One region of the Streptomyces sp. NPDC042638 genome, then DNA from elsewhere that is predicted to be linked to it. Evidence: riboswitches for the same ligand, from Rfam matches in the RefSeq annotation. Region 1 holds a riboswitch; the other holds the start of a gene.

Region 1 (7,495 bases):
CTCGTAGAAACTGACCAGGCGGTCGGCGTCATCGGCGGTGATGGGCCTGACGCGTGCGGTGCCGCCGTCACGCAGCACCACGTCCGCCTCCCAGTGGGCGGGGTACTGGTGCCGGTCCTGCCGGTCCGCCGAGGTCTGCATGGGCCCCAGAGTACGGCTCGCGTGCACGGGTGGCGCGAGGCAGTCTGTGGGGGACGGAGAGCGGGCACGACGCCGCGTTCCGGCGCCAAGCCGGGGCGAGAGGAAGCCCCTCTCCGGGCACGCGTCACCGTGTGGGAAACTGGTCTAGACAACCCTGTACACCGAAGGGCAGCAACACATGGCTGAGCGCCGCGTCAACGTCGGCTGGGCCGAGGGCCTCCACGCCCGCCCCGCCTCCATCTTCGTCCGAGCCGCCACGGCCACAGGCGTCCCGGTGACGATCGCCAAGGCCGGGGGCAACCCCGTCAACGCGGGCTCGATGCTGGCCGTTCTGGGCCTGGGCGCCCAGGGCGGCGAGGAGATCGTCCTCGCCTCCGACGCCGAGGGCGCGGACGCCGCCCTGGACCGGCTGGCCAAGCTGGTCTCCGAGGGCCTGGAAGAGCTGCCCGAGACCGTCTGAGCAATGCCGGGAAGCCGCGCCGTCCACACCGGGCGGCGCGGCTTTCGCGTTTCCGAATTCCTTGCGGGCACCCGAAGGGCCGCGAGCCGTAATTCACGGCACAGGAAAAGAGCGGCGGAGAACACCCCTGCTCCGAATTACTCCTCTTTGTATACGGCACCCGTGTTAAAGCCGTGGCCCCGACATGTTGACGACATGTTGCGAAGTCCTCACACGGTCCCCGGTGCCGGAAAAGCGCAGCCGGTGCGCACCCGCCGCGCGCTCCGCGTGCAGCGCCGTGAGCGCCCGAGCCCGTTCGCCGTCCCCGCGCGCCACGGCATCCGCGATCGCGCCGTGCTCCGCCCAGGAATCCGCCGGGCTCGACGGCGGCTGCACCGCGTACATCCAGGCGATCTTGTGCCGCAGCTGGGTCAGCATCGCGGTCAGCGAGGGGCTGCCGGACGCCTGGGCGAGCGTCTCGTGGAACCAGCCGCCCAGCGAGCGCAGATCGTCGCTGTGGCCCTTCCTGGCCCGCTCCTGCCCCAGCCGGACCAGCCCGCGCAGCACCTTCAGATGGGCATCGGTGCGCCGCTGGGCGGCCCGTGCGGCACCCAGCGGCTCCAGCAGCATCCGCATCTCCAGCACGTCGGCGGCCTCCTGCTCCGTCGGCTCGGCCACGCACGCGCCCGCGTGCCGGCGCGTCACCACGAAACCCTCGGCCTCCAGCGTGCGCAGCGCCTCACGCACCGGGACGCGCGAGACGCCGTAGCGGCGGGCCAGGACTTCCTCGGTGAGGCGGCTGCCGCGCTCGTACACGCCGGCGACGATGTCGTCCCGGACCGCGGTGCACACCGAGTGCGCCGGAATACGCATGACCGACCTCCGTCTTAATCCCCGTGAAACACCGACGATGGACGCCTGTTCCGTGACTCTATTCCAACGGGCCGGAATTTCCGACAGCGGGCCCTAATCCATGGATATTTTTTGGACAGAGGCCCGGCGGAAACCGCGGAAAACGGCGAAAGCCCCGGCTCGGTGAGCCGGGGCTTTCGATGGCGTGCGGTGAGCGTCAGACGTTCACACCGTGCTTGCGGAGGTAGGCGACGGGGTCGACGTCGGAGCCGTAGTCCGGGGTGGTCCGCGCCTCGAAGTGGAGGTGCGGGCCGGTGACGTTGCCGGTGGCGCCGGACAGGCCGATCTGCTGGCCCGGGACGACCTTCTGGCCCACGGTGACGCCGATGGAGGACAGGTGGCCGTACTGGGTGTACATGCCGTCGGCCATCCGGATCACGATCTGGTTGCCGTACGCGCCGCCCCAGCCCGTGGAGACGACCGTGCCGGAGCCCACCGCGTGGACGGTCGTGCCGCTGGCCGCGTGGAAGTCGATGCCGGTGTGCGAGCCGGAGGACCACAGGGAGCTGCTGGCCTGGTAGCCCGTGGAGACGTAGGAGTGCGCGATGGGCGCCACGAAGGCGTTGAGCAGCTTGCGCTCCGCCTCCCGGGCGGCGCGGGCCCTGGCCTCGCGGATCTGCTCGGCCCGCTTGGCGGCCGCCTTCGCCGCAGCCTTCTCCGCCGCCTTCTGGTCGGCCGCCCGCTGCTGGGCCGCGGCCTGCGCGTCGATCTGCTCGGCGACGTCGTCGGTCGCGGCGAGGACGGGGATCAGGCCGGTCTGCTCGACGGGGTTCTCGGCGGCGAGCGCCGGGGAGGCGGCGAGGGTGCCGATCACACCGGTGGTGGTGAGGGCCGCGATACCGGCCGCCTGGGCGGTGGTCCGCTTGACCCGGCCGGGCTTGCGGTGCTTCCCGGTGGCGCACATGAACGCCATGAAGTGGCTGGTCCTTTCCTTCCCTCTCGCCTACCGGGTTAGCTGACGGGTTCGGAGCAGGAAGGTCTCCTACGGGCCCCCTCGCTGCCGCGCGGGCGCCCGATTCACCCCAGGGACGGTGGGTCCCCGGCTCCCCTGGCTCGCGCCGTACGGGGACTCGGCGATGACTGTCCGGTGCCGCGGGCGCGGCGCAGTGCCTGACGAACAGCCTGGACGACGCTAAGCGGGCACGCTTTCAATCCTCAAACGCATCCGGCGTTTTGTAGCGCATCCCACAGGCCAGACAGGCAACCTCCGCCCCAAAACGGGCATCTGGGAGGAAGAGTGGAACAGCAGGGGCCCTGACGACCCGTAGGCCGTCAGGGCCCCGTCCGCGCGCGGGCCGCTACTCGGCCGCCACCACGGTCACTTCACCGATGCCGAGCGCCTCGACCGGCGCCTTGATCTGGGCGGCGTCACCGACGAGGACGGTCACCAGACGGTCCACCGGGAAGGCGTTCACGACGGCCGCGGTGGCCTCCACCGTGCCCGTGGCGGCCAGCTGCCGGTACAGCGTCGCCTGGAAGTCGTCGGGCAGGTGCTGCTCGACCTGGTCGGCCAGCGTGCTCGCGACGGCCGCCGCGGTCTCGTACTTCAGCGGCGCCACCCCCACGAGGTTCTGCACGGCGACGTCCCGCTCGGCGTCGGTCAGGCCGTCCGCCGCGACCGTGCGCAGCACCTTCCACAGGTCCTCCAGCGCGGGGCCCGTGTTCGGTGTGTCGACGGAGCCGCTGATGGCGAGCATCGACGCGCCCGTGCCGTCCGGTGCGGACCGCAGGACCTGGCCGAAGGACCGCACGCCGTAGGTGTAGCCCTTCTCCTCGCGCAGGACGCGGTCCAGGCGGGAGGTGAGGGTGCCGCCGAGGCAGTACGTGCCGAGCACCTGGGCGGGCCACACGCGGTCGTGCCGGTCGGGGCCGACGCGGCCGATGAGCAACTGGGTCTGGACGGCGCCGGGCCGGTCCACGATGACCACGCGCCCGGTGTCGTCGGCGGTCACCGGCGGCACCGGCCGGGGCTCGCCCGGCGTGCCGGTCCAGGCGCCCAGGGTCTCGCCGAGCAGCGCGTCCAGGTCGACACCGGTCAGGTCGCCGACGACCACCGCGGTGGCCGTGGCGGGCCGCACATGGCGGTCGTAGAAGGCGCGTACGGCCCCGGCGTCGATCTTCTCGACCGTCTCCTCGGTGCCCTGGCGCGGGCGGGACATGCGCGAGGACGCCGGGAACAGCTGCCTGGACAGCTCCTTGGCGGCCCGGCGGGAGGGGTTGGCCAGCTCGTGCGGGATCTCGTCCAGGCGGTTGCGGACCAGCCGCTCGACCTCGCTCTCGGCGAAGGCGGGCGCGCGCAGCGCGTCGGCGAGCAGGGTGAGGCCCTTGGGCAGGCGGGACGCCGGGACCTCCAGGCTGAGCCGGACCCCGGGGTGGTCGGCGTGCGCGTCCAGGGTGGCGCCCGCGCGCTCCAGCTCGGCGGCGAACTCCTCGGCGGAGTGCTGGTCGGTGCCCTCCGAGAAGGCCCGCGCCATGATCGTGGCGACACCGTCCAGGCCGGCCGGCTCGGCGTCCAGCGGCGCGTCCAGCAGGACCTCCACCGCGACGACCTGCTGGCCGGGGCGGTGGCAGCGCAGCACGGTCAGACCGTTGTCCAGCGTGCCGCGTTCGGGGGCCGGGAACGCCCAGGGCCTGGCGTCGCCGGCCTGCGGCCGGGGGTGGAACTCCATGGTGGCGAGCTCGGTCACTTGGCCCTCTCCTCGTCGTTCTCGTTGCCGGCCTCTACGGTCGCTTCCCGCTCCGGGTCCTCGGGGACCTGGGCGTCCTCGACGGACTCCGGGGACTTCGGCTCGTAGACGAGGACCGCGCGGTTGTCGGGGCGCAGGCGGGCCTTGGCGACCTCCTGGACCTCCTGCGGGGTCACCTCCAGGACGCGCCGCACTGCGGTCAGGGCGAGCTGCGGGTCGCCGAACAGGACGGCGAACCGGCACAGTTCGTCGGCGCGGCCGGCCACCGTGCCCAGCCGGTCCAGCCACTCGCGCTCCAGCTGGGCCTGGGCGCGCTCCATCTCCTCGGGCGTGGGGCCCTCCTCGGCGAACCGGGCCAACTCCTCGTCGATGGCGGCCTCGATGACCGGCACCTCTACGTCACCGGAGGTCTTCACGTCCAGCCAGCCCATGGAGGGCGCGCCGGCCAGGCGCAGCAGGCCGAAGCCGGCGGCGACGGCCGTACGGTCGCGGCGCACCAGCCGGTTGTACAGGCGCGAGGACTCGCCGCCGCCGAGAACGGTCAGGGCGAGGTCGGCCGCGTCGCACGCGCGCGTGCCGTCCTCCGGGAGCCGGTAGGCCGCCATCAGGGCGCGCGCCGGGACCTCCTCGACGACGACCTCGCGCTTCTGCTCGCCGATGATCTCCGGCAGGGAACCGTCGCGCGGGGCGGGCTTGCCGTCGTGGGACGCGATCGAGCCGAAGTACTTCTCGACCCAGGCGAGGGTCTGCACGGGGTCGATGTCGCCGACCACGGAGAGCACCGCGTTGTTCGGCGCGTAGTAGGTGCGGAAGAACTGGCGGGCGTCCTCCAGGGTGGCCGCGTCCAGGTCCGCCATCGAGCCGATCGGCGTGTGGTGGTACGGGTGGCCCTCCGGGTAGGACAGGGCGGTCAGCTTCTCGAAGGCGGTGCCATATGGCACGTTGTCGTAGCGCTGGCGGCGTTCGTTCTTGACGACGTCCCGCTGGTTCTCCATGGACTCGTCGTCCAGGGCGGCCAGCAGCGAGCCCATGCGGTCGGCCTCCAGCCAGAGGGCGAGCTCCAGCTGATGGGCGGGCATGGTCTCGAAGTAGTTGGTGCGCTCGAAGCTGGTGGTGCCGTTCAGCGAGCCGCCGGCGCCCTGCACCAGCTCGAAGTGGCCGTTGCCCTTGACCTGCGCGGAGCCCTGGAACATCAGGTGCTCGAAAAGGTGAGCCAGGCCGGTGCGTCCCTTGACTTCGTGGCGGGAACCGACGTCGTACCAGAGGCAGACCGCCGCCACCGGGGTCAGGTGGTCCTCGGAGAGCACCACGCGCAGACCGTTGGCCAGGCGGTGCTCGGTCGCTGTCAGGCCCCCGGAGCCTGCCTCGGCTGTGGTCGTGTGACCCATGGGCATGTACGTCCCTTCGCGAGCGGAGGCGGTTGTGGAAACCGCGCTTGTCCTGCCGTTCCTGCCACTGTATGCAAAGCGTGCGGGGCCCCGGCGAAGTTCCCGCGGGACGTACGCCGAGAGCGGATCGCGTAGCCTGCGTCCGGCCCTCCGCGGACGCCCTCCGGGCGCGGGGCGGGCCCGCGGAGACCGGGTCGTGGCCCGGGTTGTCAGTGGCGCGGTCCACAATGGTCCGCGACAGATCCGTCATTCGCTTCAGCAAGAGCGAGCCGGAGGGTGCGCGCCCCCTCGGCGAGCGACCAGATCAGGAGGAGCCGGCAGCGATGGCCCGCCGCAGCACGAAGACCCCGCCGCCCGACGATTCGTTCGAGGAGAGGATCCTCGACATCGACGTCGTGGACGAGATGCGTGGCTCCTACCTCGAGTACGCGTACTCGGTCATCTACTCGCGCGCCCTGCCGGACGCCCGTGACGGCCTCAAGCCCGTGCACCGCCGGATCGTGTACCAGATGAGCGAGATGGGCCTGCGCCCCGAGCGCTCGTACGTCAAGTGCGCGCGTGTCGTCGGCGAGGTCATGGGCAAGCTGCACCCGCACGGCGACGCGTCGATCTACGACGCCCTGGTGCGCATGGCGCAGCCGTTCTCCATGCGCGTGCCGCTGGTCGACGGGCACGGCAACTTCGGCTCCCTGGGCAACGACGACCCGCCGGCCGCCATGCGGTACACCGAGTGCCGGATGGCCGAGGCGGCGAGCCTGATGACCGAGTCGATCGACGAGGACACGGTCGACTTCGCGCCGAACTACGACGGCCAGGAGCAGGAGCCGCTGGCCCTGCCCGCGGCCTTCCCGAACCTGCTGGTCAACGGCGCCTCGGGCATCGCGGTCGGGATGGCGACGAACATGCCGCCGCACAACCTGCGCGAGGTGGTCGCCGCCGCCCGCCACCTGATCCGGTTCCCGGCCGCCGACCTCGACGCGCTGATGAAGCACGTCCCGGGCCCGGACCTGCCCACCGGCGGCCGGGTCGTCGGCCTGGACGGCATCCGGGACGCGTACGCGACCGGCCGCGGCACCTTCAAGATGCGCGCGACGGTCTCGGTCGAGGCCGTCACCGCCCGCCGCAAGGGCCTGGTGGTCACGGAACTGCCGTTCACGGTCGGCCCCGAGAAGGTCATCGCGAAGATCAAGGACCTGGTCAACGCGAAGAAGATCCAGGGCATCGCCGACGTCAAGGACCTCACCGACCGCGAGCACGGCCTGCGCCTGGTCATCGAGATCAAGAACGGCTTCGTGCCGGAGGCGATCCTGGAGCAGCTGTACAAGCTGACCCCGATGGAGGAGTCCTTCGGCATCAACAACGTCGCCCTGGTCGACGGCCAGCCCCTCACCCTGGGTCTGAAGGAGCTGCTGGAGGTCTACCTCGACCACCGCTTCGACGTGGTCCGGCGCCGCAGCGAGTTCCGCCGCGGCAAGAAGCGCGACCGGCTGCACCTGGTCGAGGGCCTGCTGACCGCGCTGGTCGACATCGACGAGGTCATCCGGATCATCCGCGCCAGCGAGAACTCCGCGCAGGCCAAGGAGCGCCTGATGGAGCGCTTCTCGCTGAGCGAGGCGCAGACGCAGTACATCCTCGACACACCGCTGCGCCGGCTCACCAAGTTCGACCGGATGGAGCTGGAGGCGGAGAAGGACAGGCTCACCGCGGAGATCGAGGAGCTGACCCGGATCCTGGAGTCGGACGCGGAGCTGCGCAAGCTGGTCTCGGCCGAACTGGCCGCCGTGTCGAAGAAGTTCGGCACCGACCGGCGCACGGTCCTGCTGGAGTCCGCGGGCAGCCCGGTGGCCGCCGTGCCGCTCCAGGTGGCCGACGACCCGTGCCGGGTGATGCTGTCCTCGACGGGGCTGCTGGCCCGTACGGCGACCGCC
Region 2 (7,495 bases), on a different contig from region 1:
GGCGCGATCCGCAGCCTGGGCCGCCTGGGCGTGCCCATGTACGCGATCACCGAGGACGCGTACACACCGGCCGCCTCCTCGCGCTATCTGAAGAAGGCGTTCGTGTGGCCGACGACCGGCGCGGAGGACCCGGGCCGCCTCGTCGAGGGGCTGCTGCGCATCGGCCGCCGGATCGGCCGCCCGGCCGTGCTGATCCCGACCGACGAGGAGGCCGCCGTCCTGATCGCCGAGCATCAGGACGAGCTGGCCGGAACTTTCCTCTTCCCGCGCGTGGACCCCGCGCTGCCCCGCCGTCTGGCCAGCAAGCAGGGCCTGCACGAACTCTGCGTGGAGCACGGCATCGCAAGCCCGGCTGCCGCCTTCCCGCGGTCGTACGACGAGATCGTCGACTTCGCCGGCACGGCCCGTTTCCCGGTGGTGGCCAAGAACCGTGAGGCGTTCGTCCGGCGCCGGCGGCCCGCCGTGAACGGCACCACAAGGATCGGCACGCGCGCGGGACTGCTCGACCTGGCCCGCGACTGGGGCGAGGATCCCGGCGTGATCCTCCAGGAGTACCTGCCGCGCGAGGAGGCCGAGGACTGGATCGTGCACGCCTGCTTCGACCAGGGCTCCAGCCCCCTCGCGATGTTCACCGGCGTCAAGGTCCGCTCCTGGCCACCGCACGCCGGCATGACGGCGAACGCGTACGTCGTCGACAACCCGGAACTCGCCGACCTCGCCGCACGTTTCATCAAGCGGATCGGCTTCAGCGGCATCATCGACCTCGACCTGCGCTTCGACCGGCGCGACGGACGGTACAAGCTCCTCGACTTCAACCCGCGCGTGGGCGCCCAGTTCCGGCTCTTCGAGAACGAGTCGGGCGTGGACGTCGTCCGCGCGATGCACCTTCACCTGACCGGCCGACCTGTACCGGAGGGGGAACAGCGCGCCGGCCACCGCTACATCGTGGAGAACATCGACCTCCCCGCCCTCCTCGCCTACCGCCGCAGCGGCTACACGACGCCGCACGCGCCGGTCAGGGCGAGCGGGACGGAGCTGGCCTGGTACGCGGGGGACGACCCGCTGCCGTTCCTCACGATGCTCGCCCGCTTCGTGCGCCCGGGCGCGAAGCACCTCTATCAGCTGTGGCGGACCAGCCGCCGCGGCCGCAGCACATCCACGAAGTAGGCAAGGCCACGACAGCGTGGCGCATCGCGTCCTGGGGAGGGACTTCGTGATCCGACCGGTTGCAGTCATCGGGGCGGGGCCGTTCGGCCTGTCCACCGCCGCTCATCTGCGGGCGCGCGGCATCCCCGTCCGCGTCTTCGGCGATCCCATGGTGAGCTGGCGCGACCACATGCCCACGGGCATGCTCCTCAAGTCCACCCCCGCCGCCTCCGACTTCGACTGCCCCCAGCCCGGCCACTCCCTCGCCGACTACTGCGACGTGGCCGGGATCCGCCGTCTCGTGACCGACGAGGACATCATCCCGGTGGAGACCTTCATCGCCTACGGGGAGTGGTTCCAGCAGCAGCTGGTCCCCGAACTGGAACGGGTGCGGGTCGTCTCCGTCGACCGCGGCACGAGCGGTGACTTCGCACTCAAACTGGACTCCGGTGAACTGTTCACCGCGCGCGCGGTCGTCGTCGCCACCGGCCTGTCGGGCTTCGCCCACCTGCCGGCCGAGCTGGCGCCGGCGGCGGCCGACGGGCCGGCCCCGGCCGCGCCCGTCTCGCACAGCTCCCAGCACCACGATCTCGGCCGGTTCGCGGGAAAGGAGCTGATCGTCATCGGCGCCGGCCAGTCCGCGCTGGAGACCGCCGCGCTCGCGGCGGAGGCGGGCGCACGCGTGCGCGTGGTCGCGCGCGGGCGCGGCCGGGTCGCGTTCGGCGCCCCGCCCTGGGAGCAGCCGAGGTTCCGCCCCGAGTCCCCGTTCGGCCGTGCCTGGTCGCTGTGGGCGTTCACCTACTACCCGCACCCGTACCGCTTCCTGCCCGAGAGCACCCGCCACTACCTGGTCCGCCGGGTCCTCGGCCCGCTGGGCGCCTGGTGGCTGCGCGAGCGCTTCGAGAAGGGCGTGCAGGTGCGGGACGTCGAGCGGGTGGTGGGTGCCGAGGCCCGGGACGGCAGCACCGTGCTCACCGTGCGCACGCATGCCGGCGACACCGAGCGGCTCACCGCCGATCACGTCATCGCCGCCACCGGTTACCGCGTCGACATGGCGGCGATGGACTTCCTCGGCCACGAGCTGCGCACCGGGCTCCAGGTGAGCCGCGGCGCACCCCGCCTCGGCCCCGGCTATGTCTCCTCCGAACCCGGCCTCTACTTCACCGGCCTGCCCGCGGCGGCCTCGTACGGGCCGGTGATGCGCTTCGTCTGCGGTACGGAGTTCGCCTCCCCGCGCCTGGCGAACCACCTGGCCGCGGCACACGGCTGAGCGCGCCCTCCGCGCCGGGGCACCGTCAGCGCCGCCGACTCGGCGGTCGTCCCGTATCGGGGCCCCGCGCGCGGGACTTGAGGCCGGACAGCACGTAAGTGCGGGGAACGGGCGATGAGTCGGCGGGGCGTGATGTCCGTATTCTCTGATCATGGACCCCACCCCCTTGGCATATGCACTGATCGCCACCGACCTGGACGGGACGCTGCTGCGCGGCGACGACACCGTCTCCGACCGGTCGCTCGCCGCGCTCGCGCGGGTGGCGCGGGCCGGTGCCCGGCATCTGGTGGTGACGGGCCGCCCGGCCCCGCGGGTACGGTCCCTGCTCACGGGCCTGGGCTGCACGGGGCTGGCGGTGTGCGCGCAGGGAGCACAGGTCTACGACGCCGGGGCGGGCCGCCTGCTGTGGTCGGTGCGGCTGGACCGGGAGCTGGCCGAGACGGCGCTGGGCAAGATCGAGGCGGAGGTGGGGCAGGTCTACGCCGCGGTGGACCAGGACGGTGTGGACGGGCTCACCCTCATCGAGCCCGGCTACCGGATGCCCCACCCGACGCTGCCCGCGGTGCGGGTGGGGCGGCGCGACGACCTGTGGTGCGAGCCCATCAGCAAGGTGCTGCTGCGGCATGCGGACCTGTCCGACGACGACTTGGCGGCCGTGGCGCGCTCGGCGGTGGGCTCGCTGGCCACGGTCACCATGTCGGGGCCGGGCACCGTGGAGCTCCAGCCGAGCGGGGTGACGAAGGCGACCGGGCTGGCGCTGGCCGCCGAGTGGATCGGGGTCGGCGCCGATCGGGCGCTCGCCTTCGGCGACATGCCCAACGACATCCCGATGTTCGACTGGGCCGGACGCGGTGTCGCCATGGCCAACGCGCATCCCGAACTCAAGGCGGTGGCCGATGAGATCACCTTGTCGAACGAGGACGACGGCATCGCCGTCGTCCTCGAAGGACTGTTCCCGACCGACTGACCGCCCCATCGGCAGACGCCGGCCGCCAGGCTCAGGCCGTGTGCCGGCCGCCGTGTGCCCCGCGCCGTGCTCCGGCCGGGTACGGGCCGCCGTGCTCCGGCCGCCGTGCGCCGTCCCGGCGGCCGACAGTACGCACCGTCCGTGCCTGTCGGTGTCGGTGCCGGTGTCGGTGTCGGTGTCGGTGTCGGTACGGAACGCGTCTGCCGGTACCCGCCGGACGCGTCTGTCAGTACGCGCTGAACACGTTGTCGATCGACCCGTACCGCGCTGCCGCGTAGTTGCAGGCGGCGGTGATGTTCGCGACGGGGTCGTAGATGTTGAAGGACGTTCCGGCGACGTGGTACGCGTTGAACGTAGGGTCGATGACCTGGAGGAGCCCCTTGGACGGGATGCCCTTGGCGGCGTTGGAGTCCCAGAGGTTGATGGCGGACGGGTTGCCCGAGGACTCCCGTATGACGTTGCGGTAGATGCCGTTGTAGGTGCCCGGGATGCCCTTCTCGCGCATGATCGCGAGGGACTCGCGGATCCAGCCGTCGAGGTTGTTCGGGTACCCGGCGGGGGTGGTGGCGGCCGTCGTGGCCGTGGTGGGCGCCGCGGCGGCGCTGGTCGCGCCGATGAGCGGCAGGGCGAGGACGGCGGCACAGGTGCCGGCGGCGGCGAGGGCGCGGATGAGGCGGCTGTTCCGGGTACGGAGGTGCTGAGCGGCAGCGGACATGCGGGAGTTCCTCTCCGGCGCCTGCGAGGTGAGCTGTCGGGTTCGGGCGGGGAGGTGCCCGGCCGTGCCCTGGAAGAGGCACGGCTTCACCCCGAGCCGTCCCGGTGCGGCATATGCCGTCCGGCCCGGCGACTTACCTGGGTCCCCCGCTCCTGCCCTACGAATGAGTTCGTGGATGGGTATGCGGGCGGTGGCAGGATTCGGCGTCCGCCCGACGGCCCGGAACGTATGCGAGAGCACATGCCGGGAACAAGTACTGAATTCATACAACGTGCGATTTGACCTTGATCGACGCCGTATGGGGTGCTTGATCCTTTGCGTTCGCCAACGCTCAACTCGCCGACAGGGCAAGGGGTCGCAGGGGGTCTGCCGGGTGGGCCGGGTCCACGGGGTGCGTGACCCAATTCACGAAATAGCAAAATACTTCAAATCAGACATGGGGGATTAGGGGGATTCAGGCCGGAAGTCTGACTGGTGGTGGAACCAGAGGTGCGGTGCTCGTCGTTGCCGTAGTGCCGGAGGGGGAGAAGTGCGGGGAAAGCGGGCGCCGGGAGGTCACGACACAGTGCCCGGATTACTGTTAAGTCAGGAAATGTCCCTTCTTACCGTGTGATCAAAACCATGCCGGTCGTGATCCGATAGCGCCCCAGCTGGACCGGTGGGCGCTATCGGTGATCGAAACAGGACCGGATACGCTGACTTGAGTGATGGCAGCGACCTATCGACAAACCGTGTAATCGCCAGCAGACACCAGCAGACAGGAGACCCCTCGTGACCGTCGTCGGGCCGTTCGGGCTGAGCGTGCGGGACCAGGCTCTGGAAGCCGATGTCCAGGCCGGATTGGCGGCTGTCGAGGAAGGCTTGCTCGATGCCACCAAGAGCGAGGTCCCGTTCATCACGGAAGCCGCGCAGCACCTCGTACGGGCCGGCGGGAAACGGTTCCGGCCCCTGCTGGTGATGCTCGCGGCCCGGTTCGGAGACCCGTACGCACCGGGCATCGTGCCGTCGGCCGTGGTCGTGGAGCTCACCCATCTGGCCACGCTGTACCACGACGACGTCATGGACGAGGCGGCCGTCCGCCGAGGCGTGGACAGCGCCAACACCCGCTGGGGGAACTCCGTCGCGGTCCTCACCGGCGACTTCCTCTTCGCCCGCGCCTCCCAGATCCTCGCCGACCTCGGCCCGGAGGCGGTGCGGGTGCAGGCCCTGGCGTTCGAGCGGCTGGTCACGGGCCAGATCCTGGAGACCGCGGGTCCCGCGGACGGCCGCGACCCGGTCGAGCACTACCTGGACGTGCTCGCCGGCAAGACGGGCTCCCTGGTGGCGGTGTCGTGCCGGTTCGGCGCGATGATGTCCGGCGCCGACGAGACGGTCGTCGACGTGCTCACCCAGTACGGCGAACGGCTCGGGGTCGCCTTCCAGCTCGCCGACGACGTCCTGGACATCGCCTCCGACTCGCACGAGTCCGGCAAGACCCCGGGCACCGACCTGCGCGAGGGCATTCCGACGCTGCCGGTGCTGCGGCTGCGCGAGCGGGCCTCCAAGCTGGGGCTGGCCGAGGACATCGCCCTGTGCGAACTGCTCGCCTCCGACCTCAGCGACGACGCCCGGCACGCCGAGGCGCTGGCCGCCCTGCGCGCGCACCCCGCGCTGGAGCAGGCCCGCCGGGACACGGTCCGGTACGCCGAGGAGGCGCGTGCCGCGCTGGCACCGCTGCGCGAGTGCGACGCCAAGGCCGCGCTGCTGGAGCTGTGTGACGCGGTGGTGCACCGCGCCGGCTGACCCGGCCGGGGACCCACACCGGGCCTCCACCACACCCTGCGCGGGCCGGGGACTCACGCCGGGCCTCCACCACACCCTGCGCGGGCCGGGGACTCACGCCGGGCCTCCACCACACCCTGCGCGGGCCGGGGACTCACGCCGGGCCGTCACCGCACCCTGCGCAAGCCGGGACCGCGCCCCCGCCGTCGCCGCACCCTCCGCGGGCCCGGACCGCACCCCCTGCCGTCACCGCACCCCGCGCGGGCCCGGGCCGCGCCCCCACCGCGCACCCGTGGGGCGGCATCGTTCCCGCGCGACCCCTAGGGGTCGGGGGAGGTGCCGCCGTCCTGTGTCATACCGCAGTCGTACACGAGTTGCCTCCGTGGGCTGACGCTTCTTCACGGCGGATTTGGTCATATGGAAGCCACGGACATCACCACTCCTCACCGATTCGGGTGAGAATGGCGGCTCAGGTGGACCAGCGTGAGGACAGCCGCCGCCGACGACGGAGGTAAGGCACACATGGCACCGTACGAATCCGACGACGCAGTGGGCGCCGCACGGGACGAGGACCCGCGCTCCGGCCGGCGCAAGGCCGCCCGGTACGCCGTCCCGGTCGCGGTGGTGGGAGTGGCGGCGGCAACGATCGGGCTCGTCCCGGCGCTCGCCAGCTCCGGCGACCCGGACCTGCCCAAGATCACCGCACAGCAGCTCATCGAGAAGATGGCCAAGTCGGACGTGCAGCAGCTGTCCGGCACCGTGAAGATCAGCACCGACCTCGGCCTGCCCGACCTCGGCGGTCTGGAGAGCGGCATGCTCTCCGGGGCGGCCCAGGGCTCCGGCGACGGCTCCTCCGCCGACCCGCGGGCCAAGCTCACCGAGCTGGTGTCCGGCACGCACACCCTGCGTGTCGCCGCCGACGGCCCCGACCGGCAGAAGGTGTCGCTGCTGGAGAGCGGTGCCGAGTACAGCCTCATCCACGACGGCAAGGACGTCTGGGGCTACGACAGCAAGAGCAACGAGGTCTACCACTCCACCGCGGCCGACTCCGGCCGGCACCGCGCGGCCGAGCCGCCGGCGATGCCCAAGAACTTCGCCGACGAGGCCCTGAAGGCGGTGGACGACACCACGTCCGTCACGGTCGACGGCACCGCGCACGTCGCCGGACGCGACGCCTACAAGCTGCTGATACAGCCCAGGCAGTCCGGCACCACGGTCGGCGCGATCAGCATCGCCGTGGACGCGAAGACGGGCGTGCCGCTGAAGTTCACGCTGACCCCGAAGAGCGGCGGCGCCGCCGTGGTCGACGCGGGCTACACCCAGGTGTCCTTCTCCCGGCCGGCCGCCTCCACCTTCGACTTCACCCCGCCCAAGGGCGCGAAGGTCACCGAGGACAAGGATGCGGCGAAGGCGCCGGAGCACTCCCGCGAGCGCGAGCACGGTGGGGATGTCGCCAAGGGCCTGGGCGGAAAGGGTCTGGGCGGAAAGGGCACGGGCGGGCTGAACGTCCTCGGCGAGGGCTGGACGTCCGTCGCCACCTTCGACACCGGTACCAAGGGCGGTGTGCCGACCGGCTCCCAGGGCGGTGACATCGGCGGCTTCCTCGGCTCGCTCGGCGACCAGGTCTCCGGGAAGT

What was found. A riboswitch is a leader RNA that binds a small molecule or an ion and turns the genes downstream of it on or off. The one in region 1 is predicted to bind cyclic di-AMP.
Positions count from the first base shown of each region.
Region 2: it holds a riboswitch for cyclic di-AMP, as region 1 does, so the genes downstream of both, AB0B40_RS05250 (transglycosylase SLT domain-containing protein) here and AB0B40_RS18790 (M23 family metallopeptidase) in region 1, are expected to answer to the same signal.

Region 1 is NZ_JBEZBT010000021.1:7,517-15,011, forward strand. It holds gene AB0B40_RS18775 (GNAT family N-acetyltransferase) at 1-141, opposite strand, end outside; gene AB0B40_RS18780 (HPr family phosphocarrier protein) at 320-601, shown strand; gene AB0B40_RS18785 (GntR family transcriptional regulator) at 767-1,453, opposite strand; gene AB0B40_RS18790 (M23 family metallopeptidase) at 1,650-2,405, opposite strand; cyclic di-AMP (ydaO/yuaA leader) riboswitch at 2,418-2,578, opposite strand; gene AB0B40_RS18795 (pitrilysin family protein) at 2,791-4,179, opposite strand; gene AB0B40_RS18800 (pitrilysin family protein) at 4,176-5,573, opposite strand; gene AB0B40_RS18805 (DNA topoisomerase IV subunit A) at 5,891-7,495, shown strand, end outside.
Region 2 is NZ_JBEZBT010000004.1:135,020-142,514, reverse strand. It holds gene AB0B40_RS05265 (ATP-grasp domain-containing protein) at 1-1,167, shown strand, start outside; gene AB0B40_RS05260 (FAD-dependent oxidoreductase) at 1,214-2,416, shown strand; gene AB0B40_RS05255 (HAD family hydrolase) at 2,568-3,383, shown strand; gene AB0B40_RS05250 (transglycosylase SLT domain-containing protein) at 3,610-4,098, opposite strand; cyclic di-AMP (ydaO/yuaA leader) riboswitch at 4,104-4,314, opposite strand; gene AB0B40_RS05245 (polyprenyl synthetase family protein) at 4,870-5,880, shown strand; gene AB0B40_RS05240 (DUF2092 domain-containing protein) at 6,382-7,495, shown strand, end outside.